DNA from 4 places in the Micromonospora sp. NPDC051141 genome. Region 1 is predicted to be linked to each of the others. Evidence: riboswitches for the same ligand, from Rfam matches in the RefSeq annotation. Region 1 holds a riboswitch; each other region holds the start of a gene.
What was found. A riboswitch is a leader RNA that binds a small molecule or an ion and turns the genes downstream of it on or off. The one in region 1 is predicted to bind cyclic di-AMP.
Positions count from the first base shown of each region.

Region 2: linked by a shared signal. The riboswitch ahead of ACIA6B_RS09725 (NlpC/P60 family protein) and the one ahead of ACIA6B_RS21220 (coiled-coil domain-containing protein) in region 1 are both predicted to bind cyclic di-AMP.
Region 3: linked by a shared signal. The riboswitch ahead of ACIA6B_RS03895 (C39 family peptidase) and the one ahead of ACIA6B_RS21220 (coiled-coil domain-containing protein) in region 1 are both predicted to bind cyclic di-AMP.
Region 4: linked by a shared signal. The riboswitch ahead of ACIA6B_RS11760 (hypothetical protein) and the one ahead of ACIA6B_RS21220 (coiled-coil domain-containing protein) in region 1 are both predicted to bind cyclic di-AMP.

Region 1 covers NZ_JBITFD010000011.1:95,461-102,663, forward strand. Annotated here, with positions in the region: gene ACIA6B_RS21210 (HelD family protein) at 1-1,954, shown strand, start outside; gene ACIA6B_RS21215 (cation diffusion facilitator family transporter) at 2,032-2,946, shown strand; cyclic di-AMP (ydaO/yuaA leader) riboswitch at 3,089-3,219, shown strand; gene ACIA6B_RS21220 (coiled-coil domain-containing protein) at 3,224-4,300, shown strand; gene ACIA6B_RS21225 (hypothetical protein) at 4,478-5,038, shown strand; gene ACIA6B_RS21230 (SRPBCC family protein) at 4,932-5,444, opposite strand; gene ACIA6B_RS21235 (STAS domain-containing protein) at 5,509-5,868, opposite strand; gene ACIA6B_RS21240 (hypothetical protein) at 6,309-6,713, shown strand; gene ACIA6B_RS21245 (cellulose binding domain-containing protein) at 6,851-7,203, opposite strand, start outside.
Region 2 covers NZ_JBITFD010000004.1:293,813-301,015, reverse strand. Annotated here, with positions in the region: gene ACIA6B_RS09730 (N-acetylmuramoyl-L-alanine amidase) at 1-1,263, opposite strand, end outside; cyclic di-AMP (ydaO/yuaA leader) riboswitch at 1,495-1,630, shown strand; gene ACIA6B_RS09725 (NlpC/P60 family protein) at 1,644-2,678, shown strand; gene dcd (dCTP deaminase) at 2,750-3,328, opposite strand; gene ACIA6B_RS09715 (pyridoxamine 5'-phosphate oxidase family protein) at 3,407-3,988, shown strand; gene ACIA6B_RS09710 (zinc metalloprotease) at 4,065-5,045, opposite strand; tRNA gene ACIA6B_RS09705 (tRNA-Gly) at 5,248-5,321, shown strand; gene ACIA6B_RS09700 (hypothetical protein) at 5,564-6,442, shown strand; gene ACIA6B_RS09695 (Type 1 glutamine amidotransferase-like domain-containing protein) at 6,613-7,203, shown strand, end outside.
Region 3 covers NZ_JBITFD010000002.1:330,445-337,647, forward strand. Annotated here, with positions in the region: gene ACIA6B_RS03875 (polysaccharide pyruvyl transferase family protein) at 1-1,168, opposite strand, end outside; gene ACIA6B_RS03880 (acyltransferase family protein) at 1,315-2,523, shown strand; gene ACIA6B_RS03885 (hypothetical protein) at 2,638-3,084, shown strand; gene ACIA6B_RS03890 (hypothetical protein) at 3,262-4,026, shown strand; cyclic di-AMP (ydaO/yuaA leader) riboswitch at 4,340-4,479, shown strand; gene ACIA6B_RS03895 (C39 family peptidase) at 4,680-5,540, shown strand; gene ACIA6B_RS03900 (hypothetical protein) at 5,595-6,149, opposite strand; gene ACIA6B_RS03905 (alpha/beta fold hydrolase) at 6,783-7,203, shown strand, end outside.
Region 4 covers NZ_JBITFD010000005.1:120,304-127,506, forward strand. Annotated here, with positions in the region: gene ACIA6B_RS11755 (carbonic anhydrase) at 1-420, shown strand, start outside; gene ACIA6B_RS11760 (hypothetical protein) at 477-1,502, opposite strand; cyclic di-AMP (ydaO/yuaA leader) riboswitch at 1,506-1,637, opposite strand; gene ACIA6B_RS11765 (YibE/F family protein) at 1,792-3,099, opposite strand; gene ACIA6B_RS11770 (metal-sensitive transcriptional regulator) at 3,343-3,642, opposite strand; gene ACIA6B_RS11775 (heavy-metal-associated domain-containing protein) at 3,722-3,928, shown strand; gene ACIA6B_RS11780 (hypothetical protein) at 3,963-4,949, shown strand; gene ACIA6B_RS11785 (heavy metal translocating P-type ATPase) at 4,966-7,203, shown strand, end outside.

The DNA of each region.
Region 1 (7,203 bases):
CGCGATGGTCTTCCACGCCGCGCAGCGCCGGCACGTGCTGGACGCCGAGCACGAGGGGCTGGTCTTCGGGCGGCTGGACCTGCGCACCGGGCAGGTGCTGCACGTGGGCCGGCTCGGGGTGCGCGCCGACGACGCGGAGACGCTGGTGGTGGACTGGCGGGCGCCCGCCGCCGCCGCGTTCTACCAGGCCACGCCCGCCGAGCCGCGCGGCGTGGTGCGCCGGCGCACGATCCAGTCGGCCGCCGAGCGGGTCACCCGGATCGAGGACGACCTGCTGGACCCGGAGGCCGCGCCGGCGGACATGGCGGTGGTCGGGGACGGCGCGCTGCTGGCCACGTTGTCCCGGGCCACCGGTCGCGGGATGCGGGACATCGTCGCCACCATCCAGCGGGAGCAGGACGAGGCGATCCGGTCCCCCGGCAGCGGCGTCACGATCGTCTCCGGCGGCCCGGGCACCGGCAAGACGGCGGTGGCGCTGCACCGGGCCGCGTACCTGCTCTACTCCGACCGGGCCCGGTACGCCGGCGGCGGCATCCTGGTGATCGGCCCGTCCGGCGTGTTCGTCGAGTACATCGCCTCGGTGCTGCCCTCGCTCGGCGAGGAGACCGCCACGCTGCACTCGCTCGGGTCGCTGTTCCCGGGCCTGTCGGCGACCCGGACCGACCCGCCGGAGGTGGCGGCCGTGAAGGGTTCGCTGCGGATGCGGAGGGTGCTGGAACGCGCCGCGCGGGACGCGGTGCCGGACTCGCCGGCCGAGCTGCGCCTGCTCTACCGCGGTGAGCTGCTGCGGCTGGACCGGCCGGCGCTGGACACGGTGCGGGACCGCACGCTGACCCGGGGCGCGCGTCGCAACGAGGTGCGTCGGGCCGCGTTCGACGCCGTGCTCGCCGCGCTCTACGCGCAGGCCCGGACGCTGCGGGTGGGCCGGCTGCCGGAGCAGCCCGCGTTCGAGGACGAGATCATCGAGCGGCCGGAGTTCCGCGAGTTCCTCAAGGCCTGGTGGCCCCGGCTGCACCCGCGTCACGTGCTGGGCTGGCTGGCCCGGCCCGAGCGGCTGCGCCGGTACGCCGGCGGGGTCCTTTCCGCGGCCGAGATCCGGCTGCTCACCGACGCGTACCGGACGCTGGACACCGACGGGTTGACCGTCGCCGACGTCGCGCTGCTGGACGAGCTGGACGCGCTGCTCGGCACGCCGGTGCGGCGGGCGAAGCCGAAGCGGGACCCGTACCAGTTGGCCGGCGGCGTGCGCGAGCTGAGCACGTACGCCGATCGGCAGCGCGCGGCCCGGGCCGCCGCCCGGGAGCGCCCGGTGGACTACCGCGACTTCGCCCACGTGGTGGTGGACGAGTCGCAGGACGTCTCGCCGATGCAGTGGCGGATGGTCGGTCGGCGCGGCCGGCTGGCCTCGTGGACCGTGGTCGGCGATCCGGCGCAGACCGCCTGGACCGGCGATCCGCAGGAGCTGGACCGGGCGCGTGACCAGGCGCTGGGGCGGCGGCCCCGGCGTCGCTTCGAGCTGACCACCAACTACCGCAACTCGGCGGAGATCTTCGCGGTGGCGGCGGCGGAGATCCGCCGGCGGTATCCGGACCTGGCGCTGCCCGTCGCGGTGCGCTCCACCGGTGTGCCACCGGTGGAGCGGACGGTGGCCGCGGCCGAGCTGCCGGCGGCCACGGTCGAGGCGGTCCAGGTGCTGCTGGCCGAGGTGGAGGGCACGGTCGGCGTGATCACGCCGGTGCCGCGCCGGGACGAGGTGGCCGGCTGGCTGGGCGACCTCGACGCGGGCCGGCTCCAGGTGGTCACCAGCCTCCAGGCCAAGGGCATGGAGTACGACGGGGTGGTGCTGGTCGCGCCGAGCGAGATCCGGGCCGACCCGGGTTCGGGTGTCCGCACGCTCTACGTCGCGCTGTCCCGGGCCACCCAGCGCCTGACCACGCTCGATCCGGTGGGCTGACGCCCCAGTCACTTGCACACATAGCGATGTGAGCATAGATTGGGTCCGTCCGGGACCCGGGGCGGGAGGGTGTGTGCGTGGGCGCAGGTCATGACCACAGCGCCGCGGTGGCCAACGCGGCGCACCGGCACTCCGGTCGGCTCTGGGCGGCGTTCGCGCTGCTCGCCGTGTTGATGGTGGTCGAGGCGGTGGCCGCCGTCACGACCGGTTCGCTCGCGCTGCTCTCCGACGCCGGCCACATGTTCACCGACGTGCTCGGCATCGGCATGGCGCTCGCGGCGATCACCGCCACCCGGCGCGCCCGGACCGACCCGCAACGCACGTTCGGGCTCTACCGGCTGGAGGTGCTCGCCGCGCTGGCCAACGCGGTGCTGCTCGGCGCCGTCGCGGTCTACGTCCTGATCGAGGCGGTACGCCGGTTCGGCGAGCCGCCGGAGGTGCTCGCCGGGCCGATGCTGGTGGTGGCCGTGCTCGGCCTGCTCGCCAACATCGCCGCGTTCGCGCTGCTGCGCTCCGGCGCCCAGGAGAGCATCAACCTGCGTGGCGCGTACCTGGAGGTGCTGGGCGACCTGCTCGGCTCGCTCGGCGTGATCGGCGCCGCGCTGGTCATCGCGGTCACCGACTGGTGGTGGGCCGATCCGCTGGTCGCGGTGGCGATCGGCCTGTTCATCCTGCCGCGCACCTGGCGGCTCGGCCGGGCCGCGGTGCGGATCCTGGTGCAGGCCGCGCCGGAACACCTCCAGGTGACCGCCGTGCACGACCGGCTGACCGCCGTGCCCGGCGTGGCCGAGGTGCACGACCTGCACGTCTGGACGCTCACCTCCGGCATGGACGTGGCCTCGGCGCACCTGACCACCGATCCGGGCGCGGAGGTCGCCACCGTGCTGGCCGCCGCCCGGGCCGCGCTGCACGAGGACTTCTCGATCGATCACGCCACGTTGCAGATCGAACCCGGAGCGTCCGCCGGCGCCTGCGGCCCGACCGGCTGGTAGTTAGGACAGACTTAAATTCGAGTGGCTATTGTTGGCTTATGCCGGTTTTGCCCGGTATTCGGTTCCGGGTGGCGGAGCCGACCCCGGGCAACGCCGGTAGGCTCGGTCGCGGCCGACCCGCAGGCGTCATCCGGCGCCGACGGAGCGGCCGTCGCCTAATCGCCCGCGGGGCGAGCCGGGGAACCACGTACGTGGGGTGCATCCGCGTCAGCGGTAGGGATCTTCCGTCCCGAACCCGTCAGCTAACCCGGTCGGCGGTTGACGGAAGGACACGTGAATGCCCCCAGTGGCACCTGTACGACGGACGGCCGCCCGGATGGCGGCCATGCTCGTCGCGATGCTGGCCCTCGGCCTCGTGACGGCGCCGGTCTCCCCCGCCTCGGCGGCGCCCCCGACTGGCCGGCTCGCCGCCGCGCCCGGTGACGACGACGAGGGCGGCACACCGGCGCTGCGCGCCAAGCTCGACGCCGCCAGCAAGGGCTGGCTGGAGGCCAAGGCCGCGCTGACCCGGTCGGTGACCCGGCAGAAGCAGCTCAACGAACGACTCGTGACGATCGACGCGGAGCTGGTCGAGCGCAACGCCAAGGTCGGTGAGATCGCCGAGGTGGCGTACCGCACCGGCCGGATGGGCACCGCCGCGGCGCTGCTCGGCAGCACCAGCCCGGAAGGCTTCATGGACCGGGCCGCCGCCCTGGAGACGGTCGCCGCGCACGAGGACCGGACGCTGCGCGAGCTGATCATCACCCGCGACGAGGCGCTCCGCACCCGTACCGCGCTCGACGGCGAGGTCCGCGAGCAACGCAAGCAGGTCACGGTGATGGCCAAGCGCAAGGAGCAGGCCGAGCAGGCGCTGGAGGAGGCCAACAACCGGCCGTCCGCCAGCAGCGGCGGCGGCACCGGGATCCGGGGCACCTCCACCGCGAACGCGAAGCCGGCCAAGCGCAACTCCGACGGCTCCTGGCCGGCCGAGTCGTGCAGCGTCAACGACCCGACGCCGGCCAGCGGCTGCATCACCCCGCGTACGCTGCACGCGCTGCAACAGGCCCAGGCCGCCGGCTTCACCAGGTACGTCTCCTGCCACCGACCCAGCGGCTCCGGCGAGCACCCGAAGGGTCGGGCCTGCGACTTCGCGGCCCAGAAGAGCGGCTTCGGCGGCGTGGCCAGCGGCGGCGACCGGACGTACGGCAACAACCTGGCCGCGTACTTCGTGCGCAACGCCGACCCGCTCGCCGTGCTCTACGTGATCTGGTTCAAGCAGATCTGGCTGCCCAGCAGCGGCTGGAAGTCGTACAGCGGGGGCAACGGCGACCCGTCCAGCGACCACACCAACCACGTGCACCTGTCGGTCTACTGAGCACTACGCCCCACGACGTACACCGGGTGTCGGGGGGGGGGGGGGGGGGGGGGGGGGGGGGGGGGGGGGGGGGGGGGGGGGGGGGGGGGGGGGGGGGGGGCCCCCCCCGCCGCGCGCCGGCCCCCCCCCCCCCCCCCCCCCCCCCCCCCCCCCCCCCCCCGGGGCGACGATCGGGACATGAGACGACTCTCCCCCGCCGGCCGCAAGGCGCTGCTCACCGCGCACCTGGCCACCTCGCTCGGCTGGCTCGGCACCGACCTGACGCTGCTCGCGCTCGGCGTCGCCGGGCTGCGGGGCGCCGATCCCGACGTGGTCTACCCGGCGGCGGCGCTGGTGGTCACCTGGCTGTTCGCACCGCTGAGCGTGGCGGTCTGGCTGATCGGGACCGCCAGCGCCCTGCTCACTCCGTGGGGCCTGCTGCGCTGGCGATGGGTGCTGGTGAAGATCGCGCTCACCACCGTCATGCTCGGCCTGGTGCTGCTCCTGCTGACCCCCCGGATCCGGCACCTCGGCGCGCTCGCCGGGGCAGCCGACGCGCACCTGCGGGTCGACCTGGTGGTGCCGCCGGCCGTCTCCACCACGCTGCTGCTGATCGCCACCGTGCTGTCCGTCTGGAAGCCGTGGGGGCGGATCAGGCGGGCCGGCCCTCCAGCGTCGCGCCGAGGCGGGCGGCGAGGCCCAGGTGAGCGGCCCGTGCCTGGCGGAACGCGTAACCGAACAGCGGTGCCGGCGCGGTGAGCGTGATCTCCACGTCGATCCGCACCACGCCGTCGGGCTCGTCGCGCAGCCGGGTGTGGTTACGCACCGTCGTGGCCGGCTGCTGCCGGGCGACGGTGACCACCTCGTCCTCGGTGGCGACCAGCACGTCCGCCTGGTAGGTGACCGGGAAGTGCAGCGGACCGAGCTCCAGCCGGTCGGTGATCGCGAAGCTGGCCAGCGCGCCCGGCCGGGGCGGCAACTGCCGGACCCGCACGATCAGCGGATGCAGCTCGCCCTGCCGGCTCAGGTCGCCGAGCAGGGCCACCGCGTCCGCCCGGCTGCACCGGGCCTGCACGGTGTAGCTGAAGCTGTCGCTGCTCTGCAACCGGTCCCCCTCGCCGTCGTGGGTCCGGACGATCGTCCCGTACCGGGGCCGGCCTGGCAACGGGTCGAAGGTCCCCCGGCCGGCGAGGGGCCGGACGCAGGATCGGTGCGTGGGCGGGTGGCGCTCAGGCGCCGGGGAGCACCTCGGGAGCCTCATCGGCGAACCAGGGCTCCGGCGCGCCGAAGAGACCGAGCAGGCCGGTCACCCAGAGCTGCCGGTGCACGAACCGGCTCGGCTCGGTGACCACGAGCTTGACGCCGCTGACCTCGCAGGTCTGGAAGCCGGCGACCATCGCGCTGATGCCGACCGAGTCGATGAACGTGACGAGCCGCATGTTCAGCTCGATCCGGACGGGACGCGCCTTGGCCAGCACCTCGGCGATCGCTTCCCGCACCTCGTACGCGGTGTCGACGTCGATCTCCCCACGGGGCGCGATCTGGACGACACCACCCGGACGCACCGATTTCACGATCGACAGGCTCACGCGAGCACCTCCACTCGCCCCAACGGGCGCCTCATCAGTACGCGGGCCGCGACCGAGAGTATTCCTCCAACGGCCCCGGTCGCCACCCCCCGGGATGAGCAATTCGCGGACTGGGCACACCTGGGTGAGCCCAAACCGCACCTCCGGGTTCCGATTTCCCCTTCGACGCGGACCAGCGACCGGCCGAACGACCGGACCGGGTCGGCCGATCCGCCGACCCAGGGTAGCGGGCCCGCGCATCCCGCAGGCACACCCGGTCCCCGGCGCGTACGGGTGATTCCGCCCACCCCGTCCGGTTCCCCGTCGCTCGACCGGCGGAGCGGCCGGGGTTTGGCGCGGGAGCGGGCGGGGCACTGCCCCGGGAAGTGAACCGTGACGCGCCGGATGACCACCGGAGTCCGACGTGGCCGCCGGGCTTCGGCACCCGAGGAGGTAGAACGATGTTCGGATCCAGCCTGTTGGACCGCCGCAGCAAGCCCGAGCGGGTCGCGGACCAGGCCTGGCAGCACCTGCTCGACGCGGTCGGAACCGCCGGTGACAGCGTGCGGGACGCCACCCGCGTCGCGCGCCGCAGCTCCTCCGGCCTGGCCGACGAGGCCACCGACCTGGTCGGCTCCGCCGCCGACGAGGCGCGCCGCCGGGCCGGCCTCGCCTTCGACGCGCTCGCCGGCCGGCGGCCCGCACTGCCGTGGACGCTGCTGATCGCGGCGGCCCTGGCCGGCGCGGCGATCGGCTGGGCCGCCGGCACCGCCGCCCGCGCCGCCGGCAGCCGGGAGCGTGCCACCGACGAGATCGAGTTCGTCGACGTCGACCGCCCCAACTCCCCCGCCGGTCTGGACGGCTGACCGCACCCGCACCCGCACACGACGAACGGTGGCCGTCCCCGACGAGGGGACGGCCACCGTTGCGTCAGCGGGCTTCGGTGACCATGAGGTTGACCGGACTTTCGCCCGTCAACCTCATGGTCGTCCCACAGAGCCGGTCAGCGCGCGGCGCAGGAGACGGTCGGCGCCCGGTTGCCGTTGGGGGCGGTGCCGGTGAAGCCGACGGTGGTCGACGCGCCGACGCCGAGGTTGCCGTTCCAGCCGGCGTCGGTCACCGTGACCGCCGACCCGGTCTGGGTGTACGTCCCGCTCCAGAGCTGGGCGATCCGCTGACCGTCCGGATAGGTCCAGGTCAGCGTCCAGCCGGCGATCGGCGTGGTGCCGGAGTTGCGCACCGTCACCTCGCCCTGGAAGCCGCCGGGCCAGGAGTTCGTCACCGCGTAGGTGGCGGCGCAGCCGCGTCCGGTCGGCGTCGGGGTCGGTGACGTCGGCGTCGGCGACGGCCCCGTCG
Region 2 (7,203 bases), on a different contig from region 1:
CCAGTGCATGCCCCGCACGTTGGCGGCGGTGATGCCGGGCACGTTGTCGTGGCCGATGATGTGCTGCCGGTCCATCGGGATGCCGAACTTCTGCGCCAGGTAGCGGACCAGCTTGGCCGAGCTGCGGTACATCGCCTCGGTGTACCAGGTGCCCTGCCCGGCGAAGCCCTCGTGCTCCAGACCGATGGACTTGGCGTTGACGTACCAGTTGCCGGCGTGCCAGCCGACGTCCTTGGCCTTGATGTGCTGCGCGACGTAGCCGTCCACCGACCGCAGCGTGTAGTGCCAGCCCAGGTAGTCGGCACGCTTCACCAGGTCGACGCTGGGGGCGAAGTAGCCCTCGGTGTCGTGGATGACGATGTATTCGATCTTCTGCTGCTTCGGCCGGTCGCCCAGGTCGTGGTTGCCGTAGTCACCCGGGTCGGCGCTGAGCTGCTCGTAGGGGGCGGGAATCCACTCGCAGGCCAGCCGCACCGGGCACTCCAGCCCGTCCGGCCGCGCGGCGTGACGCAGGCCGAGCCGGGCCAGCCCGGCCCGGTCCGGCTGCGCGGCGGTGGCGGCCAGCGTGACCCGTTGCCCGTCGTCGGTGGTCCGGGTCGCGCCCTGGCCGAGTTGGTCGTAGACCTCGTCGGCGAAGGCCGCCGCCGCGTCTGACGTGTCCGCGCCGGAGTAGCGGGCCACCGCGCCGTACCAGGCCGCGACGTCGCTGCCGGCGCCGACCGGCCCACCCAGTGCCTTCTGGTACGACGCCAGCAGCGCCGCGCCACCGCGGATGTTCGCGGCCGGGTCGGTGCGCAGCGTCTGCGCGTCCAGCCCGGTGAGCGTGGCGGCGGCGTCGAGCGTCTGGAGCGAGGCGGTCGGCAGCGGCGTCTCCCGAGTCGGCGCGGCGGCGGTGCCCGGGTCGAGCCGGAGCGGGCGGCTGTCGTCGCCGCGCGGGTCCTCGTCCTCGTCGACGTGCGCGCTGCCCGGCGTGGCCAGCACGTGCGCGGCGTCGGTCAGGTGCATCGGGCCGTAGCCGCCGCTGGTGCTGGGCTGGCCCGGGTGGGTGTCCCACCTCGACTCCAGGTAGGAGACACCGAGCAGCACGTTCTGCGGTACGCCGTACTCGGCCGCCGCGGCAGCGTACTGCTGCTGGCGGTCGCCGGTGGGCTGGGCCGCCTGCGGCGCGGCGCTCACCGGGCCGGTGGTGGCCAGGGCGGTGGCCGTCGCCACGGCGGCGGCGAGCAGGATCCGTCTGCTCGACGGCGGGGCTGAGAGGTGCATCGAACCTCCTGGACAGGGATGGGGGTCACTGCGTTCCACCCTCACTCCGCCCACCCACGGGGGTCAATACCTTTCCAGGCAGTAATCCGATATGAAGGAAATCTTCATTCGCGTTCGTGTGGCGCATCCGGTACGGAGTGTCACGGCCGTTCGGGTTGCGGATCGATAACGGGAATCCTTACTCTGGTCAATCGTCGGCCGCAAGTTTCACCGTCCAACCCGGTCGGTGACGGCCCGACACCGCCGAGTCGCCCACGGGCGAACCGGGGACCCAGGTTCCTGGGGTGAATCCGCAGCCACTGCGGTAGGGCGCCTCCCTTCCCGCCCGAACCCGTCAGCTAACCCGGTAGGCGGTCAGGCAGAAGGAGTACGGACGCCCGGTGGCCCACCATGCCCCGCGGCCGACGTCGAGCCGGTCGGTCGACCGGTCCGCCGCCGTGCCGCGTTTCCGCTGGTCCCGCTTCACCACCACACTCGCCGCCCTGGTCGGCGCCGCGGTCGTCCTGACCGGTGGCGCGACGGCGGCGCACGCGGAACCCTCGGTCGCCGAGATCGAGGCCCAGATCGACCGCGACTGGAACAAGCTCGAACCCGTCATCGAACAGGTCAACGCCGTCCGCGGGCAGCTCGCGGTGCGCCGCAAGCAGGCCGACGCGCTCGGGAAGCAGATCGCCCCGCTCCAGGCCCGGGTGGACGCCGCGCTCGGCCGGGTCGGCGGGCTCGCCGCCGACGCGTACAAGGGCGACAACCTCTCCACGGTCAACGCGCTGCTGGGCAGCCGTTCGCCGAGTGAGCTGGTCACCGGCCTGGAAATGCTGGACCGCTTCGCGCACCACCAGCAGGAGCAGGTTCGCGACATCGCCGCGCTGCGCGACGAACTGGCGGCGAAGAAGAAGCCGCTGGACGCGATGGTCGCCGACCTGAGCCGCACCGAGGCCCAGCTCGCGGCGAAGAAGAAGCAGATCGACGCCGAGATCGCCAAGCTCCAGAAGCTGCGGCTCAAGGTGTACGGCAACGGTGGCGGCGGCCCGCTGCGCCCGGCCCCCTGTCCCGCCGGATACCCGGGCGGCGCGGCCGGGGTGGCGGTCAAGTTCGCCTGCGCCCAGATCGGCAAGATCTACGTGTGGGGCGCGGCCGGCCCGGACCACTTCGACTGCTCGGGCCTGACCATGGCCGCTTGGGCGAAGGCCGGGGTCTCGCTGCCGCACAACGCCCGCCAGCAGCACGACGTGACGAAGCGGGTCAGCCGCGCCGAGCTGCGCGCCGGTGACCTGGTCTTCTACTACGGCGACCTGCACCACGTGGGCATGTACGTCGGGGACGGCTGGGTGGTGCACGCCTCCCAGTCCGGCAAGCCCATCACCATGAAGCGCGTCGATGACGGCGACATCAACAGCTACGGCCGCCCCGGCTGAGGTGCAAGGAGGGGCCCCCTGTTAACGCATTCCGCATAACAGGGGGCCCCGCTCAACAACCGCGCTCGGCGTCAGCGGGTCGGCCAGGTGCGCCAGCTCTGCCAGGACCGGCTCGGCGTCGGGCCGCGTTGGCCCTGGTAGCGCGAGCCGTAGACGGCCGAGCCGTACGGGTGCTCGGCCGGCGACGAGAGCCGGAAGATGCAGAGCTGGCCGATCTTCATGCCCGGCCAGAGCGTGATCGGCAGGTTCGCCACGTTGGACAGCTCCAGCGTGACGTGGCCGGAGAAGCCCGGGTCGATGAAGCCGGCCGTGGAGTGGGTGAGCAGACCGAGCCGCCCCAGGCTCGACTTGCCCTCCAGCCGACCGGCCAGCTCCTCGCCCAGTGAGATCACCTCCAGCGTGGAGGCGAGCACGAACTCGCCCGGGTGCAGCACGAACGGCTGCCCTTCCGGAACCTCCACCATCGACGTCAGGTCGTCCTGCTGCACCGACGGGTCGATGTGCGTGTAGAGGTGGTTGTTGAAGACCCGGAACAGCCGGTCCAGGCGTACGTCGATGCTGGACGGCTGCACCAGCGTGGGCTCGAAGGGCTCCAGCGCGAGCGTGCCCGCCTTGATCTCGGAGACCAGGTCGCGGTCGGAGAGCAGCATCGGAACACTCTAGCGACAGACGGTGGTAACCAGCGTGTCGGACTACTTCTTCGTACACGTGTTCGATAGACTGTCGGCATGGCTTCCTGGTCCGAATTCGCCGCCGACGAACCCCGACTCGCGGCCGAGATCCGCCTTCTGATGCAGCAGTACGGGCCGGGCTTCGGCTACCTCGCCACGGTCCGCGCCGACGGTGGCCCACGGGTGCACCCGGTCTCGCCGCTGATCACCGACGACGGGCTCTGGTGTTTCGTCATCGACTCGCCGAAGCGTCGCGACCTCGAACGCGACGGCCGCTACGCGTTGCACTCCTTCCCGCCGGAGGAGAGCGACGACGAGGCATACCTGGCCGGTCGGGCCCGCCCGGTGACGGATCGGGCGACGGTCGACCGACTGTCCCTGATCGGCCGGGCGGCGCCGCAGGGTGACTGGCGCCTGTTCGAGTTCTCCGTCGACGTGGCGATGCTGACCCGCCGTGACCCGGTCACCCAGATCGGCGCCGGCCGCCCGGAGATGCGGCTCTGGCTGGACCCGGGGGAGGCCACACCCGCGTCCGCCACCCCGGCGTCGCCACCCCCGGCCGCGGCCCGGCGTGACGTGCTCGTGCCGGACGGCCGCCGTGGCCGGCACGGCTTCGACACCCGCCGGCCGGCCGCCTGACCAGGCCCGGAAAACGCCGATGCCGGCCCTGTCCGTGGACGGGGCCGGCACCGGTCGGTACGTGGTGCGGTGGCGATCAGGCCGCGCGGTAGGCGTTCCACGCGGTCAGCATGCGGCTCGCCTGGCCGGCGGTGAACTGGTACATGCAGGAGTCGTACGTGTAGTCCATGAAGTTGGTGATCGGGTCCTTGCCGGTCGTGGAGCAGGTGTCCCGACCGGTCGGGCACTCGTACGCCGGGGAGGCCTCGGCCGGGGTGTCGGAGACGCTGTCACCCGAGCCCGAGCAGCCGCCCTGGAAGGTGTGGTAGAGGTTCAGCCAGTGGCCGATCTCGTGGGTGCCGGTGTCGCCCTGGTTGTAGTTGGTCGCCGTGCCGCCGGGCAGCGACTCGCCGAGCACGACCACGCCGTCCATCTTGTCCAGCGTCCGCTTCGGGAAGGTCGCCCAGCCCAGCAGGCCGTCGCTGAGCTCACCGAGGTACATGTTCAGCGTGTTCTTGCCGCCGGTGCGCAGCGAGGTCTTCATCGACCGCTCCGCCGAGGAGCCCTGCACGATCGGGTACCACGACGGGTTGGTCACCCGGTTGATCTTCGAGAGCTGGAAGCTGAACGCGGTGGCAGCGCCGCCGGTGGAGCCCGCGTACGCCTGGTTGAGCACGCTGATCTGCTGGGTGATCAGCGAGTCCGGGATGTTGCCGCCGGCGCGGGTGCTGTTCTCCTGGATGACGTGCACGACGACCGGGATGGTCACGGTCGCCAGCGGGGTGACGGCGCCGGTCCGGAAGTTGGCCCGCTCGCGCTGCGCGGCGGCGAGGTCGGCCTCGCGGTCGCGAACCTGCTTGGCGGTCAGGTGGTTGGGGTCGAGCTTGGCGTGGCCGCCCTTGGCGACACGGGCGTCGGCGTGGGCGTCGGCCGGCTCGGCGCACACGCCGGCCGGGGCGGCCGAGAAGGCCGAAGCAGCGGGGACGACGCCGACCGCGGCGGTGCTGAGCAGCAGCGCGAGGGTCGACGTCGCGACACCGGCGGTACGCCGGGTCAGCAGGTTGGGACGGAGTCCCATGGGCCCACCTCTTTCTGACGGCGTGGCAGGGGGTGTGTCACGCCGAGTCGGAAACGTGTGGCAGACGTTACATCCCATCGAGGGATTTGAGAACGGCCATATGTTGCCGGCGTGCAACATCCCTTGATCAACTCGGCCGGGCCGCGTGGCGGGGGTACCTGGGTGCACGGGGGTGGTGACCTCAGGTACAGTGGTGCCGCTCGCGGGTGTAGTTCAATGGCAGAACATCAGCTTCCCAAGCTGACAGTGCGGGTTCGATTCCCGTCACCCGCTCCACGCACGGAAGCCCTGGTCAGGACCGATGGTCCCGCCAGGGCTTCCGCGTCTCCAGAGGTGCCGGGACGGCCGACGGGCCATCAACGGGCCATCAGATCGCCTCAGGCGGCCGGTACGGCACCCTCGGTGGCCTTCGGCTCGCGCCCGCTCGGCACGCAGGATCGACATAGATGTCGATCGGATCGTGTGGGCGGTACGCCCAGCCGACTTACCGACGCATGCCCCGTTGGCAGAGTAGGGGGGTGGATGAAGATCCGTTCAAGGACTACTGGGGATCGTGGGACGACACCTACAACCGGTTGCGCCTCGCGCTCGACGCCAGGCCCATGGTGGATCGGCACCGCCTCCCCGTCCCGGCGGGGCTGAATGCCGACTGGTTCGAAAGCGTCGGCGACCACCTCATCACGGCCGACTACTTTCTGCAGTGCGACGGCCCTCTGGACCCCTGGCAGAAGATCGATCCCGCCTTCAGGCGGAGCGCCGGCCGAACCCTGGCCATCTCGCACACGTGGAGCTTCCGCGAACATCCCGACCAGTGGCCGGCCGAGATCGACAAGAGCGGCGTCGTGGTCTATCCACAGCTCTACTTCCTCCAGACGCTTGCCCATGCGAACCCGGACTGCGTCTTCTTCTACGACTACTGCAGTCTCCCGCAGCCGAACCGCACCCCCGAGGAAGAAGCCATCTTCATCAGGGGCCTCCGCGACACCGCCCGGCTGTATTCGTCCTGCCAGGTGGTGCAGTTCGCGACCGACGACATCTACTTCGAACGGGCCTGGTGTCTGCTGGAGACGTTCTGCCACCTGTTCTCGAAGAACGACCGCGTGCTCGCGGTCGTGTCGTTCGACAACGCCGCCTTCGTCACCTACCTCTGTCAACTCATCGAAGGCGCGAAGTACGCCGAGGAGAACGATTCCTCGTTCAGCGGCTGGCGGGAACGGCTGACCGGCATGGTGCGCGACGGCAAGGTCACGGTGCCGCGGGACAAGGAATTCGTGCTGGAGATGATGGCATCGCTCGATCTCGGCGACTACACCGGGATCGACACCACGGACCGTGGCTGCATTGACTGGATCAACCCGCGCGGCGTGATGCGACTGTTCGGCCTCAACATCACATGAGCGAGTGATCTCGGCGTCCGTCACGCCAGGCAACCCGCCCGGCAGGTGCGACGGCCCGGCATAGAAGAGAGCCCCGGCCTGCACCTTCGACGCTGCGGGCCGGCGGACGCCGAACCCGCGGTCAGGGGACTATTCTCCGGGGACTGACGAAGATCCATCGGGGGATGATCTTGAAGCTTCTTCTCACATCCGCGGGCATCAGGAACGCGAGCATTCAGGACGAGCTGGTCGGCCTCCTGGGCAAACCGATCGCCGACTCCACGGCCCTCTGCATTCCGACCGCCGCGTACGCCATGGGCGGTCCCGCCGGGGCGTGGCGCTTCATCACCGGTCAATCCGTCATACCGATGTGCGAGTTGGGGTGGAAGTCGTTGGGGGTGCTGGAGCTGAGCGCGTTGCCCAGCGTCGGTGAAGATCGCTGGGTGCCCTGGGTCCAAGAGGCGGACGCCCTGCTGGTGGGCGGCGGGGACGCCCTGTACCTGAGCCACTGGATGCGGCAGTCCGGCCTGGCGGAGCTGCTGCCGTCGCTGGACGCGGTCTGGGTGGGGGCGAGCGCCGGCAGCATGGTGATGGCTCCCCGGGTCGGGGCCGAATTCGTCGCCTGGACCCCACCGGGCGGGACCGATGAAACGTTGGGCGTGGTCGACTTCTCGATCTTCCCGCACCTGGATCACCCGGACCTGCCGGAGAACACCATGGCCGAGGCCGAGAAGTGGGCCGCCGGCATGTCGGGACCGGCGTACGCGATCGACGACTCGACA
Region 3 (7,203 bases), on a different contig from region 1:
CGGCCGGTCGGACGGCCGGCGGGAACTCGGTCTCCGCGACCCGCCTGTCGAACGCCGCGGCGCTGTCGCCGTCGGCGAACGAGGTGCCGAGGTCGTGCTTGGCGAGGAACGCGGTGATGGTGTCGAAGCGGGCCTTGTGGCCCTCGGTCAGCGCGGTGTAGTCGGCCTCGGCGTAGAGGTCGGCGGCGTCGACGTCGGCCGGCACGTCCCGCATGATCCGGTGCGGGATGCCGAAGTACCGGGCCAGCTCCAGGGTGCGCGAGTCGTGCGCGAACAGGTAGCCGGGCGTGCCGGCGATCAGCGCGGTGATGGTGCCGTGGATGCGGGTGCCGAAGTTGAAGTCGAAGCCGGACAGGTGCGCCATCCAGGTCCACGGGTCGACGAACATCCGCACCTTGTCCTCGACGAAGAGCGGATGCGAGGTGTGCAGTGGCATCTCGCTGTGCTTGCCCCGGTGCTCGGGCGCGTCGCCGTAGAGCAGCGTGCCGAGCGTGCGCAGGTCCTGCGGCACGTAGCACAGGTTCGGGTAGCGCTCCCGGTGGCGGCGGACGACCGGGGCCATCGACGAGACGTACGGGGAGATGGTCAGCGCGATCCGGTCGTCGGTGGTCAGCTCCGGCCGGGTCTTCTCCAGCGTGAACGTGTCCCCGTGCAGGAACATCGACGGGCAGCCGATCTGCTCCACCGCGGAGAAACCGAGCGTACGCAGGTAGCTCTCGGTGATCTCGCCGCGCACCCCGATGCTGTGCGACCGGTCGAGCACCGCCCGGCAGAACGCGCTCACCGGCTCGTCGATCTGGCGGAGGTACTCCCGGTCGCCGTCGACGTTCGTCTGCACGCCCACACCGAGGACCACCACCGGGATCTTCAGCCGCTCGATCAGCCGGGTCATCGGTTCGAGGCGGTTGACGAAGCTGCGCCGGAACGCGTTGGCCAGCGGAATGACGAAGACGTCGTACCGTTCGTTGATCTCGTCGGCGTCGCGCGGGTCGGCGAGCTTCCGGGTCGACGTGACCTCCGCCGTGGAGGTGGCCAGCAGCTTGTTCGCGGCATGGCTGAAGACCAGGTTGCCGGTGTTGTCGCTGATCCAGTTGCCGGCGAAGGTCTCCTCGGGCGTCAGGACGTCGAACGGGCCCTTGCGGGCGCGGAGGAGGATCCGCTGGTGCATCCGGTTGCTCACCTTCCGTACGGGCCCGGCGGGCCCGTACGGGGCCCCGCCGCGCGGGAACGGAAATCCTATCCGCCGCCTGCCGGAACCGGTCCGGACCTCGCCGCGCCGGAATCCGCCCCCGGCCACCCGGTAAGGTGCCCGGGATGACCAGCGCCCCGACCACCACCCGTGCTCCGCGTCTGCCGTCGCTGACCGGGCTGCGCTGGATGGGAGCCCTGCTGGTCTTCGGCTTCCACGCGGGCACCATGCGGATCATCGCGGAGCCGCAGTGGCAGGCGGTGATGGGCAAGGTCTTCAGCCTCGGCCTCTCCGGCGTCGAGTTCTTCTTCATCCTCAGTGGCTTCGTGCTCGTCTGGTCGTACCGGGACGGCGAGTCGGGGTGGACGTTCCTGCGCCGCCGGGCGGCCAAGATCTACCCGAACCACGTGGTGACGTTCCTGGCGGCCCTGGCCGTGGCGGCCTGGTTCGCCGACCCGGTGCTGCCGTGGGCCGCGATCGGGAACCTGTTCCTGGTCCAGGCGTGGATCCCGCTCAACGGCTACTTCTACAGCATCAACAACGTGAGCTGGTCGCTCTCCTGCGAGCTGGCCTTCTACCTGTGCCTGCCGCTGGTGGTGCCGTGGCTGCGCCGGGCGCGTACCGGCGTGCTCCGGGCCGTGCTGGTCGCCGCGCCGCTGCTCATTCTGGCGCTCTGGCCGGGCCAGCACCTGGTGCCCGAGGAGCAGCGGTGGTGGTTCACGCAGATCTTCCCGGTCACCCGCTCGTTCGAGTTCTGGATGGGGGCGGCGGCGGCCGAGCTGATGCGCCGCCACCGCTGGCGGGGACCCGGGCTGACCACCGCCAGCCTGGCCTTCGTCGCCACCTGGGTGGTCGCCGCGCTGTGGATCCGGGCCGAGTTCTGGGCGGCGCTGCTCGCCGTCGCGTACCTCTTGGTCATCACCGCGGCGGCGGGCGCCGACGTGCGGGGTCGGCGGACCCCGTGGCGGTCCCGGCCGATGCTCTGGCTCGGTGAGGTGTCGTTCGCGTTCTACCTGGTCCACGTGCTGGTCATGGTGACCGTGCTGCGGCTCACCGGGGACTGGGGGACCGGGCTGCCCGGGTGGCGGGGCCCGCTCGCGGTGCTCGGCTTCCTGCTGCTCACCCTGGCGCTCGCCGCCGTGCTGCACCGCTGGGTGGAGGAGCCGATGATGCGCCGCCTCGGCCCGTCGCGCCGGGCCCGCTGCGGTCCGGCCGCCGCCGCGCCGGCACCGGGCGTGCCCGCACCGCGAGCGGCCGTCGACGACACCGGCGCGGCGTCCGCCGGGGAGCCGGACCCGTCGATCGAGTACGCCGGGCGGCGCCGGCCGGACTGAGCGGTCCACCCTGGTCAACGGCGTCGCGACACGCCGGGCGACGATGCGCTGTGCCCGGATCGGCGGTAATTTGTTCCCGTGGCTCCGATCGCGCTCACCTGTCCCGTGTGGTGGGTGGCGCGCTGGGTCGCCCGGACGCTGGCCAGCCTGGCCGTGGTCGTCGCCTGTTCGCTGGGTGCCGCCACGCTGCCGACCGGCGTGTCCCCGATCGCACCCGCGGCGGCTGGCCCGGTCGCCGGGTTGCGGGCCGCCGACGCCGACCGACCGGCCAGCCGTGTCGCCGACCGACCGGCCGGCTCCGCCACCGACCGGCGGGGCGACACCGTCGCCGACCGGCGGGGCGACACCGTCGCCGACCGGCGGGACGTCACCGTCGCCGAGCGGCAGGGCGACGCCGTCGCCGACCGGCAGGGCGTCCCCGCCGTCGATCGGCAGCGGAGCCACGTCGGCGTTCCCGAGCCGCAGCCGGTGGGCGATGTCCCGCCCCCGACCGGGCGGCACCCGTTCCCGGTCGGCCAGCCGCCGGCTCCGTCCGGTCCGCGGGCCCCGCCCGCCCGCTGACCCGCCGAGGTCCACGCCCGCCCGCTGACCCGCCACGGGCCCGGCCCGTGACCGCGCCCACCGAACCTCACCCCGCACCGCCCCTCGGCGGCCCGGCGGCGCCCGAACTCCGGCCGCGCCCCGCCCCCGACCGGCCGTGCGGAGTTACCCGCCACTGTCTTCCGTGAGGTGCCGACCATGTCGCAGACCGTTCTTCTCAATTTCCTCACCGCCGTCCCCGAGGCCGCCGCCATCTGGTCGGCGCTGACCGTGCTCGCCCTCGTCCTGCTCGCCGTGCTGGTCGCGCGACCGGAACGCGACGGCGCGGAGGAGCCGGCACCCGAACCGGTCGACGCGGAGGCGCTCCACCGCGCCGACCTGGCCCGCTACGCCGACGAGGTGGCGGTGGCCGCGGCCGGGGCCGCGCAGACCGCCCGTCGCCGTCGCGAGCAGTGGCTGGCTGCCCAGAGCGAGGCCGAACGGGCCTGGAGGGCCTACGACGAGGCGGACGCCGCCGCCCGCCGCCTGGCCGGCGCCGGCGCGCTGCCCGCCCCGCACACCCCCCGCACCCCCGCCGAGTACGCGGCGCGCGAGCGCTGGCTGCACCACGCCGCCATGACCGCGCACTGGCGGGGGGAGCTGACCGCCCGCCAGCTCGCCGACGTGCTCGCCCACCGCAACGGGTGGGACCCGCGCCGGCACCCGGCCGAGCAGGAGATCGTGCTGGCCCGAACCGTCCGCGACGGTCGGCGGGCCGGCTGGGAGACGGCCGCCGAGCGGGAACGCCTGGCGTGGCGGGACGCCGAACTGGCCGCCGAGGCGGCCCGCACGCTCGCCGCCGAGGCGTACGCGGCTGCCACGGCGCTGCGGCCGGTGCCCACGTCCCGCGTCCCGACGGCGAGCCGCGTTCCGGTCCCGTCGGCGGTGCGGGGGGCCCGGTGGCGTCCGGCCCGCGTCGGCTGAGCGCCCCCGGGGAGCACGTCGACCGAATCGTTACCCGGAACCGGTGAGGCCGGTCACCGGAGGTGTCCGCCGGCGACCGGCCGGATCGATGGCCCCTGCTGCGCCCGTTGCCCGGTTCTCCGCCGTCCGGATGTCCGCTTCCTGCCGCACGGCGCCGAGCTGGCCGCTCGTCCCATTGAGGGAGGTCGGTGACCGGCTGTTCCGAATCCGTAGTCGTAGAGGACGTTTACGCAGGTGAGGGCGCTTGGCAGGGCGTGTACCCGCCGGTAGTGTCGGCGCGTCCGGTGCGGTTCCCGATCGCAGATGGCGACGCCGCGCCGACCCGCCTAATCGTGCATACGAACCGGGGACCCAACGCAACACCGGGGTGAATCCGCGAGCCCACGGCCGCGGTAGGGCGTACTTCCCGCCCGAATCCGTCAGCTAACCCGGTCGGCGGCCACGGAAGGAGTTCCATCCCGTGCCCACCACCCCCCGAACGTCTCCCCGCCTCCACGGCCCCGGGGTGCCGGCGCTCGCCTGACGCGACGCGCTTCCGACCCCGTCCCGCCCGGCATCCGGGCGACTTCCCGCGGCCGTCCCGCCCGCCAGCGCGTGTGAGTTCCTCCACGCGCGGGGTCGGCGCGTGCCGCCCACCCCCGTGGAGGAAACCCGTGAAGTACCACCTGAAGCGCCACCTGCGTCGCCTCGCGACCGAGCGTCCGTACCAGATCATCGCCGGTTCGGCGGCGGCCCTCGTGCTGGCCGGCGGCACCGGCGCCGCGCTGACCGCCACCGACGACGCGCCGACCCGGCAGGAGAACACCGCCGCGGTGGCGGAACTCGGCTCCCGCCTCGGCGACACCGCCAGCCGCAGCGAGGCGCGCATCGCCGTCCCGTCGCCGAGCGCGTCGCCCAGCGCCTCGCCGAGCGCCTCCCCCCGCCGCTCGCCCAGCGCCTCGCCCACGGCCTCGCCGTCGGCGAAGGTCGCCGACCCGGACACCACCCGCAAGGCCACGCCGAAGCCGCCGTCGAGCAAGGTGCTCGACTACGACTACCAGGCGCAGACCACCTACTACTACTGCGGCCCGGCCGCGGTGCGGAACGCGCTCAGCGCCACCGGCATCGAGCGCAGCCAGGACACGCTCGCCGTCGCGCTCGGTACCACCGAGATGGGCACCAACTCGGCCGAGGACACCACCCGGGTGCTCAACCAGCAGGTCAAGGGCGACCCGTACCGGACCCGCATGATTCCTGGCGCGGCCACCAAGGAGCAGATCGACCGGCTCCAGGCCGACGTGGTCAACGCGGTCCGCAACGGCCGGGCGGTGGTCTCGAACGTCGTCGGGGACGCCACCGACACCAACGGCGGCTGGCACTCGTTCCCGGGCGGCCACTACATCGCCGTGGTCGGCTACCAGAACGACGGCCGGACCGTACGGATCGCCGACTCGGCGGACCCGTCGCTGCCGGCGTACTGGGTCAGCACCATCGACCTGGCGAACTGGATGGCCACGCGCGGCTACTCCGCCTGACCGTACGCGTCGAAGGCCGGCACCCCGGTTCGGGGTGCCGGCCTTCGTGGTGTCTCAGCTGTTCCAGTGCTGGTTGACGAGGTCGGTGGCCTGCTTCTCCCACTGCGCGTACGCGTCCGGGTAGGCCGACACCTGCACGGTCTGGGCGGCCTTGGTCAGCGGCATGTCCTGCCAGCCGTCGACCTGCTTCAACCCCTTCAGGAACGCGAGCGTGGAGTATTCGGGGTCGGTGATCTGCTCCGGGGTGCCCCAACCAGAGGAGGGGCGCTGCTGGAACAGACCCAGCGAGTCGTGGTCGTTGCGGTCACCGAGGTGACCCAGGTTCTCCAGCTTCGACTCCTGCAACGCGGTGGCGATCGAGATGACCGCGGCCCGCTCCGGCAGCCCGGCCTTCTTCGTCGCCGCGATGATCGCCTTGACGTTGGCCGTCTGCTCGTCGTTCAGGTTGATCGTGGACTGCTCACCCTGCACGCTCGCCACCGTGACCGGCTTGCCGGCGGTAGCGGCGTGCGCGGACTCGACGTGACCGGCGATCGGACCGGCGAACACACCACCGGTGAAAGCCAGACCAGCAATACCCAGCACACTCTTACGCAGCATCGTGTTCACGGGGGGCTCCATTCGGGGGTCAACGCACCCGGGGGGTGCGGGCACCGTCAGGCGCACAAGACAAGTTCTGGCTGCTCGCGGGGCGGGGGCCTCAATCGCGGCGCCGGAAGTGTGTGCAACGACCGGGGACCCACCGTCATTCCCGGGCGGGGCCGGCGGCGGGGGCCGCTTGCCTTCCTCGGCCGTGCACCGGGATACAACGCCGCCACCCCGTCGACGATTCCGCCGCGAGCGTGCCGCCCACCACCCCGAAACCGGACAACGCACCCACTGAGGCACGCCCGGCACTGGAACGCTACGGATGTCTCACGCGCGCCCAGACGTCCACCGCGTTCCACTCGCCGCCCCACCCGGCCGTTGGCTGGCGGACAGTCAGTGCTCCGGAGCCTGCAAACCTGATGGCGTGGACGGGTCAGGACGGCGACCCGTCCACGCCCTCAAGTTCGTAGCGCTGCGGGCGCAAGCACCGCCCGGCGTGCCCGACGCGTCGACACCGCTCCGCGCCCAGCTTCTGGAACGACGCGGTGGTGTCTCCCGGTTCCGAGGACGGTCACCGCGTTCCATTCGACCCGGGGCGGCACCGGCCGTGCGTGGTCTCGCGCGGGGTGTCCGTGCGGTGGCAGACTGCGGCGTATGGGCGATGCGACGGCGACCCGCCACCTGGTGCTCCTGCACGGCATGGGCGCCACCGGCGAGGTGTGGTTGCCCTGGGCGCCGCTGCTGGAGCGTCGCTGGCAGGGACGTTGGCTCGCCCCCGACCTGGCCGGCCACGGCTGGTCACCGCCGTTGCCGGGCGCCGGGTACTCGTTCGCGGCCCTGGCGCGGCGCGTGGCGGACGGGCTCGACGCGCTCCGGCTCGGCCCGCACGACCGACTGGTGCTGCTCGGGCACTCGCTCGGTGGTGTGGTGGCGCTGGCGCTCGCCGCACGGCAGCGGGGCCTGCCGGTCGACGCGGTGGTCGGGCTGGGCATCAAGGTGGTCTGGTCACCGGCCGAGCTGGCCAAGGCGGACGAGTTGGCGGCCCGGCCGGTGACCTGGTTCGCCACCCGTGACG
Region 4 (7,203 bases), on a different contig from region 1:
GCCGGCCCCGAGGTGCTCGGCAGCGTCGAGTACGCGGTGACCGTGCTCGGCACGCCCCTCGTGGTGGTGCTCGGCCACGACTCGTGCGGCGCGGTCCAGGCGGCCCGCGAGGCGGTCCGCACCGGCTCCGCGCCGGCCGGGCACCTGGGCGCGGTGGTGGACGCCGTCTCGCCCAGCCTGCTCCGGGCCGCCCGGCAGGAGGTCGAGGACCTCGACGGCATCATCGACATCCACATCGCGCAGACCGTGGAGACCCTGTTGGCCCGCTCGACGGTGCTCGCCGAGCGGGTGGCCGCGGGAGCGTGCGCGGTGGCCGGCATGTCGTACCGGCTCAGCGGCGGCGAGGTGCGAACGGTGGCGCAGTCCCCGGCCCCGGTGCCCGCCCCGGCCGCACCGGCGGACCCGGCGCTCGCCGGCTGACCACCCCCGGACACACGGAAGGGGCCGCCCGGAGGCGGCCCCTTCTCGCGTACGCGTCAGAGCAGTGACATGTGCACGTGGTCGGTGTGGTTGGAGGGCCCGCTGTAGGAACTCCAGCCGGTCGCCGGGAACCAGATCTGCCGGTTCCAGATCACGTAGTAGATGCCCAGCCGGTCGGCGTTACGGATGAGGAAGGCGGCCACCTCGTTGCCGTACCGGCGGGTGTCGTTGTTGTGCCACGGCGAGAAGCCGCTGTTCTGCAACGACCAGTCGCACGCCTTGCCCTTGGGGTGCTCCCACGGCCCGCCGGGGCGGTAGCAGCCCACGAAGCGGTTGAAGCCGGCGCGCTTGACCTCCTTGTACGCGTGCAGCGTGCGCGGCGTGACGCAGCCGGAGGTGGTCGGGTCGTTCTCGCTGCACGACTCGGACTTCCATCCGCCGTCGGCGGTGCGGCCGGGGCCGATCTTGGCAACCGGGGAGGTGGCCGAGACCAGGCCACCGGTGAAGTCCAGCCCACCGACCAGCTTCAGCGCCTTCTGCGCCTCGACCTTCTCGCGGGCCATCGCGTTCGTCTGCTTCTCCTGCTCGCGCACCTCGGCGTCGAGCGCGATCTTGGCCTGCTCGGCGCGCGTCTTCACCGCGTTGATGGCGGCGAGCCGCTGCCCGTTGAACAGGTTGAGTTCGTCCAGGGCACTGGCCCGACGGACGAACGAGTCGGGCGAGTCGCTCTCCAGCAGCATCGCCATCGCACCGACCCGACCGGTGCGGTAGGACTGCGCGGCGATCTCGGTGACCTGCGGGCTGAGCGCGTCCAGCTCGTTCTGCGCCGCCTTCACCTCCAGCGCGAGCTTGAGCTGCCGCTTGCGCGACGTGTCCAGCTTGGACTTGGCCTGGAGGTAGGCCCGGTTGGCGGCGGTGACGGCCTCGCTGATCAGCGGTGGGTCGTCGTCCTCCGAGTGCCCCGAGGGGTTGGGGGCGGCGGTGTGCGGAGCCGCCGACGCCGGGGTCGGCCCGACCAGCACGGCGAGCGCGGCGAGCACGGCCACCACGGGTGTCAAGCAGCGGCGCAGGGGTGCCGTCACAGTGTTCCCTTCCGTCGGCCGCCGACCGGGTTAGCTGACGGGTTCGGGACGGAAGCGGCCCCTACCGCTGACGCGGATTCACCCCATGTACCTGGTTCCCCGGCTCGCCCGGAGGCGATTGGGCGGCGGCACCGCAGGCGCGGGTGCGCGCCTTCGGCGGTGACCGGCAGCGAGGTTACCCGAGATGTCGACCGGGGATCTACGCCCGGAAGCCGACCAATCGCGAGAATTCGACATTGCCCAGCGTGACCAGCATCGCGTTTCCCGCGCGCCGTCACGCTGCGGAGTGTCACCATGCGACATCCGTACTTCCCCGGTGGTCGGGCCGCCGTTCGGCCGACGTCCCGCCGAGCGCCTCCAGCGCCTCGCGGCGGGCCGCGGGGGGCCGGCCCGGCGGCGTCGGCGACGCCCCGGTCGCCGGGCCGTGCCGTCCGGCGGTGGCCACGACCGCGGCCAGCGCGGTGGTGAGCGGTACGGCGGCGATCAGGCCGAGGGTCGCCACCGCGCTGCGGACGATCTCCTGGGCCAGGAACTCGCTGGTGAGGATCTCGCTCACCGGGCGGGAGTCGGCCACCAGCAGGAGCAGCAGCGGCAGCGAGGCGCCCGCGTACGCCAGCACGATGGTGTTGACAGTGGACGCGATGTGCGCCCGGCCCACCCGGGTCGCCGCCCGGTAGAGCTGCCGTCGGGACAGGTCGGGGTTGGCGTGCGCCAGCTCGGTGACGGTGGCCGCCTGGGTGACCGTGACGTCGTCCAGCACTCCCAGCGAGCCGATGATGATGCCGGCCAGCAGCAGGCCGTGCAGGTCCACGCCGCCCTGGAACATGGAGAGCGTGGTGGCGTCCTCGCTGCCGAAGCCGGTCAGGTGGGTGGCGGCGGTGGCGAGCGTGCCCAGCACGCCGGTGACCACCAGGCTGCCGAGCGTGCCGAGCACCGCCACGGACGTCTGCGCGCTGATCCCGTGGGTCAGGTAGAGCACCACGAACATGATCAGCGCGGCGCCGACGATCGCCACCGGCAGCGGGGACCGGCCGGCGCCGATCCCGGGCAGCACGAAGCCGAGCAGGATGGCGAAGCTCGCCACCAGGCCACCCAACGCGGCCAGCCCGCGCCAGCGCCCGAACGCCACGATCGCGGCGGCGAAGAGCGCCACCAGCCAGATCAACGGCGTGGCGCGCTGGTGCTCGGCGATGTTGTACGCCTTCACCGACGGGTCGGCCGGGTCGGTCAACTCGACCAGGATCACCTCGTCGCCGACCTCGACGCGGGGTGCCCCGGGCCCGTCCGGGATCGGCGTCTCGACCTGCCGGCCGGCGTCCGGGCCCTGCTCCGCGGCGACCGTCACGGTGCCGCACCGGCCGCCGCCGCCCGCGGGGGCCTCCGGCGTGGGCGGACAGGGCTCGGTCACCACCCGGGTCACCGTGCCGTGGTGGCGTGGCACGTTCTCGGCTTCGGCCGGCTCCGGGCCGCCGCCCCGGGGCCAGAGCACCAGCGCCGCGAGCACGGTGAGCACGAAGAGCGGCACCACGGTCGCGAACAGGAGCCGGCGTACGCCCGGCGGCGCGGCGGGGGCGGGACGGGTGTGGTCGGCGCCCACGGCGGCTCTCCCTACGGGTCGCGGCGCACCGGTTCACCGGCCCGGTCGTCCACCGGCCGGCGCGGACGCGTCCTGTCCACGCCCGGGGTCGCCGCCGGGTCATGGTAGCCACCCCACCTGCGCGATCTTGCAGTTACGGCCTCGGCAAGCGGCGCGAACGGGGCATCTCTTGGGCCGCAACTGCAAGATCGACGGGGCGGGGCGGGGCGGGGCGGGGCAGGGAGGGGAGGGGAGAGGGCTGGGTCAGCCGCGTTTCATGAGGCGGCCCACTGCGGCCATCATCTCGGTGGCCATCTCGTCGGCGCGGCCCTCGGCGGCGCCCTCGTGCATGCAGTGCCGGGCGTGGCCGTCGAGCAGGCCCAGCGCGACCTTGTCCAGCGCGGCCTGGATGGCGGAGATCTGGGTCAGCACGTCGATGCAGTAACGGTCGTCCTCGACCATCTTCTCGATGCCCCGGACCTGTCCCTCGATGCGGCGGAGCCGCGCGAGCAGTTGGTCCTTGCTGGCGGTGTAGCCCCGGACCGGGGTGGACGGCGTGGTCATGCGTCGAGGATACCGTACCCCTCGGGGGTATGATACCGTTCGACTCGTACCCCCAGGGGGTATCTGATCGGAGGGCGAGATGGACACCACCTACCAGGTGCAGGGCATGACCTGCGGGCACTGCGTCAACGCGGTCAGCGCCGAGCTGAGCGCGCTGCCGGGCGTCACCGACGTCCAGGTCGACCTGGCCACCGGCCGGGTCACCGTCACCAGCCGGGAACCACTGGACGCGGACGCCGTCCGCGCCGCCGTCGACGAGGCCGGCTACGACCTCGCCGGGGCGTGACGGGTCCGCGGACCCGCAGAACCGAGGAGGCACCATGAACACGGCGACGAAGCTGAGTGGCTTCGCGCTCGGCCTCGCGACGGTGTTCGCCGGGGCGTACGGGATCGGTCACGTGGCCGGTCCCGCCGCCCCGGCCGCCGAGATCCGGCACGACACCACCGACACCGACCACGACTCCGGCACCGCCGACCACGGTGAAACCGGCCACGGCGACGGGGACACCGGCGACGGGGACACCGGCGGCGCGCACCTGCCCGGCGGCCTGCTGGTCTCCGAGCGGGGCTACACGCTCCAGCCGGTGACCGCCCCGGCCGGCGAGTTCGCGTTCCGGATCACCGGCCCGGACGGCGCACCGGTCACCCGCTACGACGTGGCGCACGACAGGCGCATGCACCTGATCGTCGCCCGCCGCGACCTGTCCGGCTTCCGGCACGTGCACCCGGAGCTGGCGGCCGACGGCACCTGGCGGGTCGCCTCGCCGCTCGCCGGGCCCGGCGTCTGGCGGGCGTTCGCCGACTTCACGCCGACCGGCGGCGAGCCGCTGACGCTCGGCGTCGACGTCACCGTCCCCGGCCCGCTGGCCGCCCGGCCGCTGCCGGCGCCGGCCACCACCGCCACTGTCGACGGCTACACGGTCACGCTCACCGGCACGCCGGAGCCCGGCCGCACCAGCCGGCTCACGCTCACCGTCAGCCGGGCCGGTCGCCCGGTCACCGACCTCCAGCCCTACCTCGGCGCGTACGGGCACCTGGTGGCGCTGCGCCAGGGCGACCTGGCCTACCTGCACGTGCACCCGGAAGGCACGCCCGACGACGGGCGCACCCCCGCCGGGCCGGCGGTCACGTTCGCGGCCGAGGTGCCCTCCGCCGGGGCGTACCGTCTCTACCTGGACTTCCGTCACGGCGACGCGGTGCACACCGCCGAGTTCACCGTCCTGGCCGGCGCCCAGCCCGCGCCGGCACCCACCACCGCACCGACCCCGGACGCCGGACACGGCACGCCGGGGCACGGGCACAGTTGACCGGGGAGGTGTCGCGATGACCACCACGGGAAAGACGCTGCCGACCGCGCCGAACCTGATCGAGCTCGCGATCGGCGGCATGACCTGCGCGTCCTGCGCCGCCCGGATCGAGAAGAAGCTCAACCGGATGGACGGCGTCGAGGCCACGGTGAACTACGCCACCGAGAAGGCCACCGTCCGGTACGCCGACGACATCGCGCCGGCCGACCTGATCGCCACCGTGGAGAAGACCGGGTACACGGCCGAGGTGCCGCCGCCGCCCGCCCGCGCCGGGGAGGTCACGGCCGCCGAGCCGGTCGACGAGCTGCGGGTTGCGCGTACCCGGCTGTGGGTCTCCGCCGTGCTGACGCTGCCGGTGATCGTGCTGGCCATGGTGCCGGCCTGGCAGTTCGACTACTGGCAGTGGGCCTCGCTCACGCTGGCCGCGCCGGTGGTGGTCTGGGGCGGGCTGCCGTTCCACCGGGCCGCGCTGGTCAACCTGCGGCACGGCGCGGCGACCATGGACACGTTGGTCTCCCTCGGCACGCTGGCCGCGTTCGGCTGGTCGCTCTGGGCGCTCTTCCTCGGCGACGCCGGGATGCCCGGGATGACGCACCCGTTCCGGTTCGCCATCACCCGCGGCGACGGCGCCGGCAACATCTACCTGGAGGCCGCCGCCGGGGTGACCGTCTTCATCCTGGCCGGACGCTACTTCGAGGCGCGGGCCAAGCGCACCGCCGGCTCCGCGCTGCGGGCCCTGCTGGAGTTGGGCGCGAAGGACGTGGCAGTGCTGCGCGGCGGGTCGGAGGTCCGGATCCCGGTCGACCAGCTCGCGGTCGCCGACCGGTTCGTGGTCCGGCCCGGCGAGAAGATCGCCACCGACGGCGTGGTCGAGGAGGGCACGTCGGCGGTCGACGCCAGCATGCTCACCGGCGAGTCGGTGCCGGTCGAGGTCGGGCCGGGCGACGCCGTGGTGGGCGCCACCGTCAACGCCGGCGGCCGGCTGGTGGTCCGGGCCACCCGGATCGGCGGCGACACCCAGCTCGCCCAGATGGCCCGGCTGGTGGAACAGGCGCAGACCGGCAAGGCGGCGGTGCAGCGCCTCGCCGACCGGATCTCCGGCGTGTTCGTGCCGATCGTGATCGCCCTGGCCGCCGGCACGCTGGGCTGGTGGCTCGGCACCGGCGCCGGGCCGACCGCCGCGTTCACCGCCGCCGTGGCCGTGCTGATCATCGCGTGCCCGTGCGCGCTCGGCCTGGCCACCCCGACCGCGCTGCTCGTCGGCACCGGGCGCGGCGCGCAGCTCGGCGTGCTGATCAAGGGACCGGAGGTGCTGGAGTCCACCCGCCGGGTGGACACCGTGGTGCTGGACAAGACCGGCACCGTCACCACCGGCCGGATGACGCTGGCCGAGGTGCTGCCCGCCGCCGGCGAGGACGCCGGCGAGCTGCTCCGGCTGGCCGGGGCGCTGGAGGCGGCCTCCGAGCACCCGATCGCGCGGGCGGTCGCCGAGGGCGCGGCCGAGGCCGGTCCGACGCCCGCCGTCGGCGACTTCGCGAACGCCGAGGGGCTCGGCGTGACCGGCACGGTCGACGGCCGGAGCGTGGTGGTCGGGCGGCTCCGACTGCTGCGGGAGCGCGGTCTCGACGTACCCGAGGCGGTCGTGCGCGCCGCGACCGGCGCGGAGGCCGCCGGCCGCACGGCGGTCCTGGCCGGCTGGGACGGGCGGGCCCGGGGCGTGCTCGCGGTGGCCGACGCGGTCAAGCCGACCAGCCGGGCGGCGGTCGACCGGCTACGCGGCCTGGGGCTCACCCCGGTGCTGCTCACCGGTGACAACGCCACCGTGGCCGGGGCGGTGGCCGCCGAGGTGGGCATCGAGGAGGTGATCGCGGAGGTGCTGCCCGCCGACAAGGTGGCCGTGGTCGAGCGGCTCCAGGGCGAGGGCCGGGTGGTGGCCATGGTCGGGGACGGGGTCAACGACGCCGCCGCGCTGACCCGCGCCGACCTCGGGCTGGCCATGGGCACCGGCACCGACGTGGCCATCGAGGCCGCCGACCTGACGCTGGTGCGGGGCGACCTGCTGGCCGCGGCGGACGCCATCCGGCTCTCCCGCCGCACGTTGACGATCATCAAGGGCAACCTGTTCTGGGCGTTCGCCTACAACGTGGCCGCGCTGCCGCTGGCCGCCGCCGGGCTGCTCAACCCGATGCTGGCCGGCGCGGCGATGGCCTTCTCGTCGGTGTTCGTGGTGGCGAACAGCCTGCGGTTGCGGCGC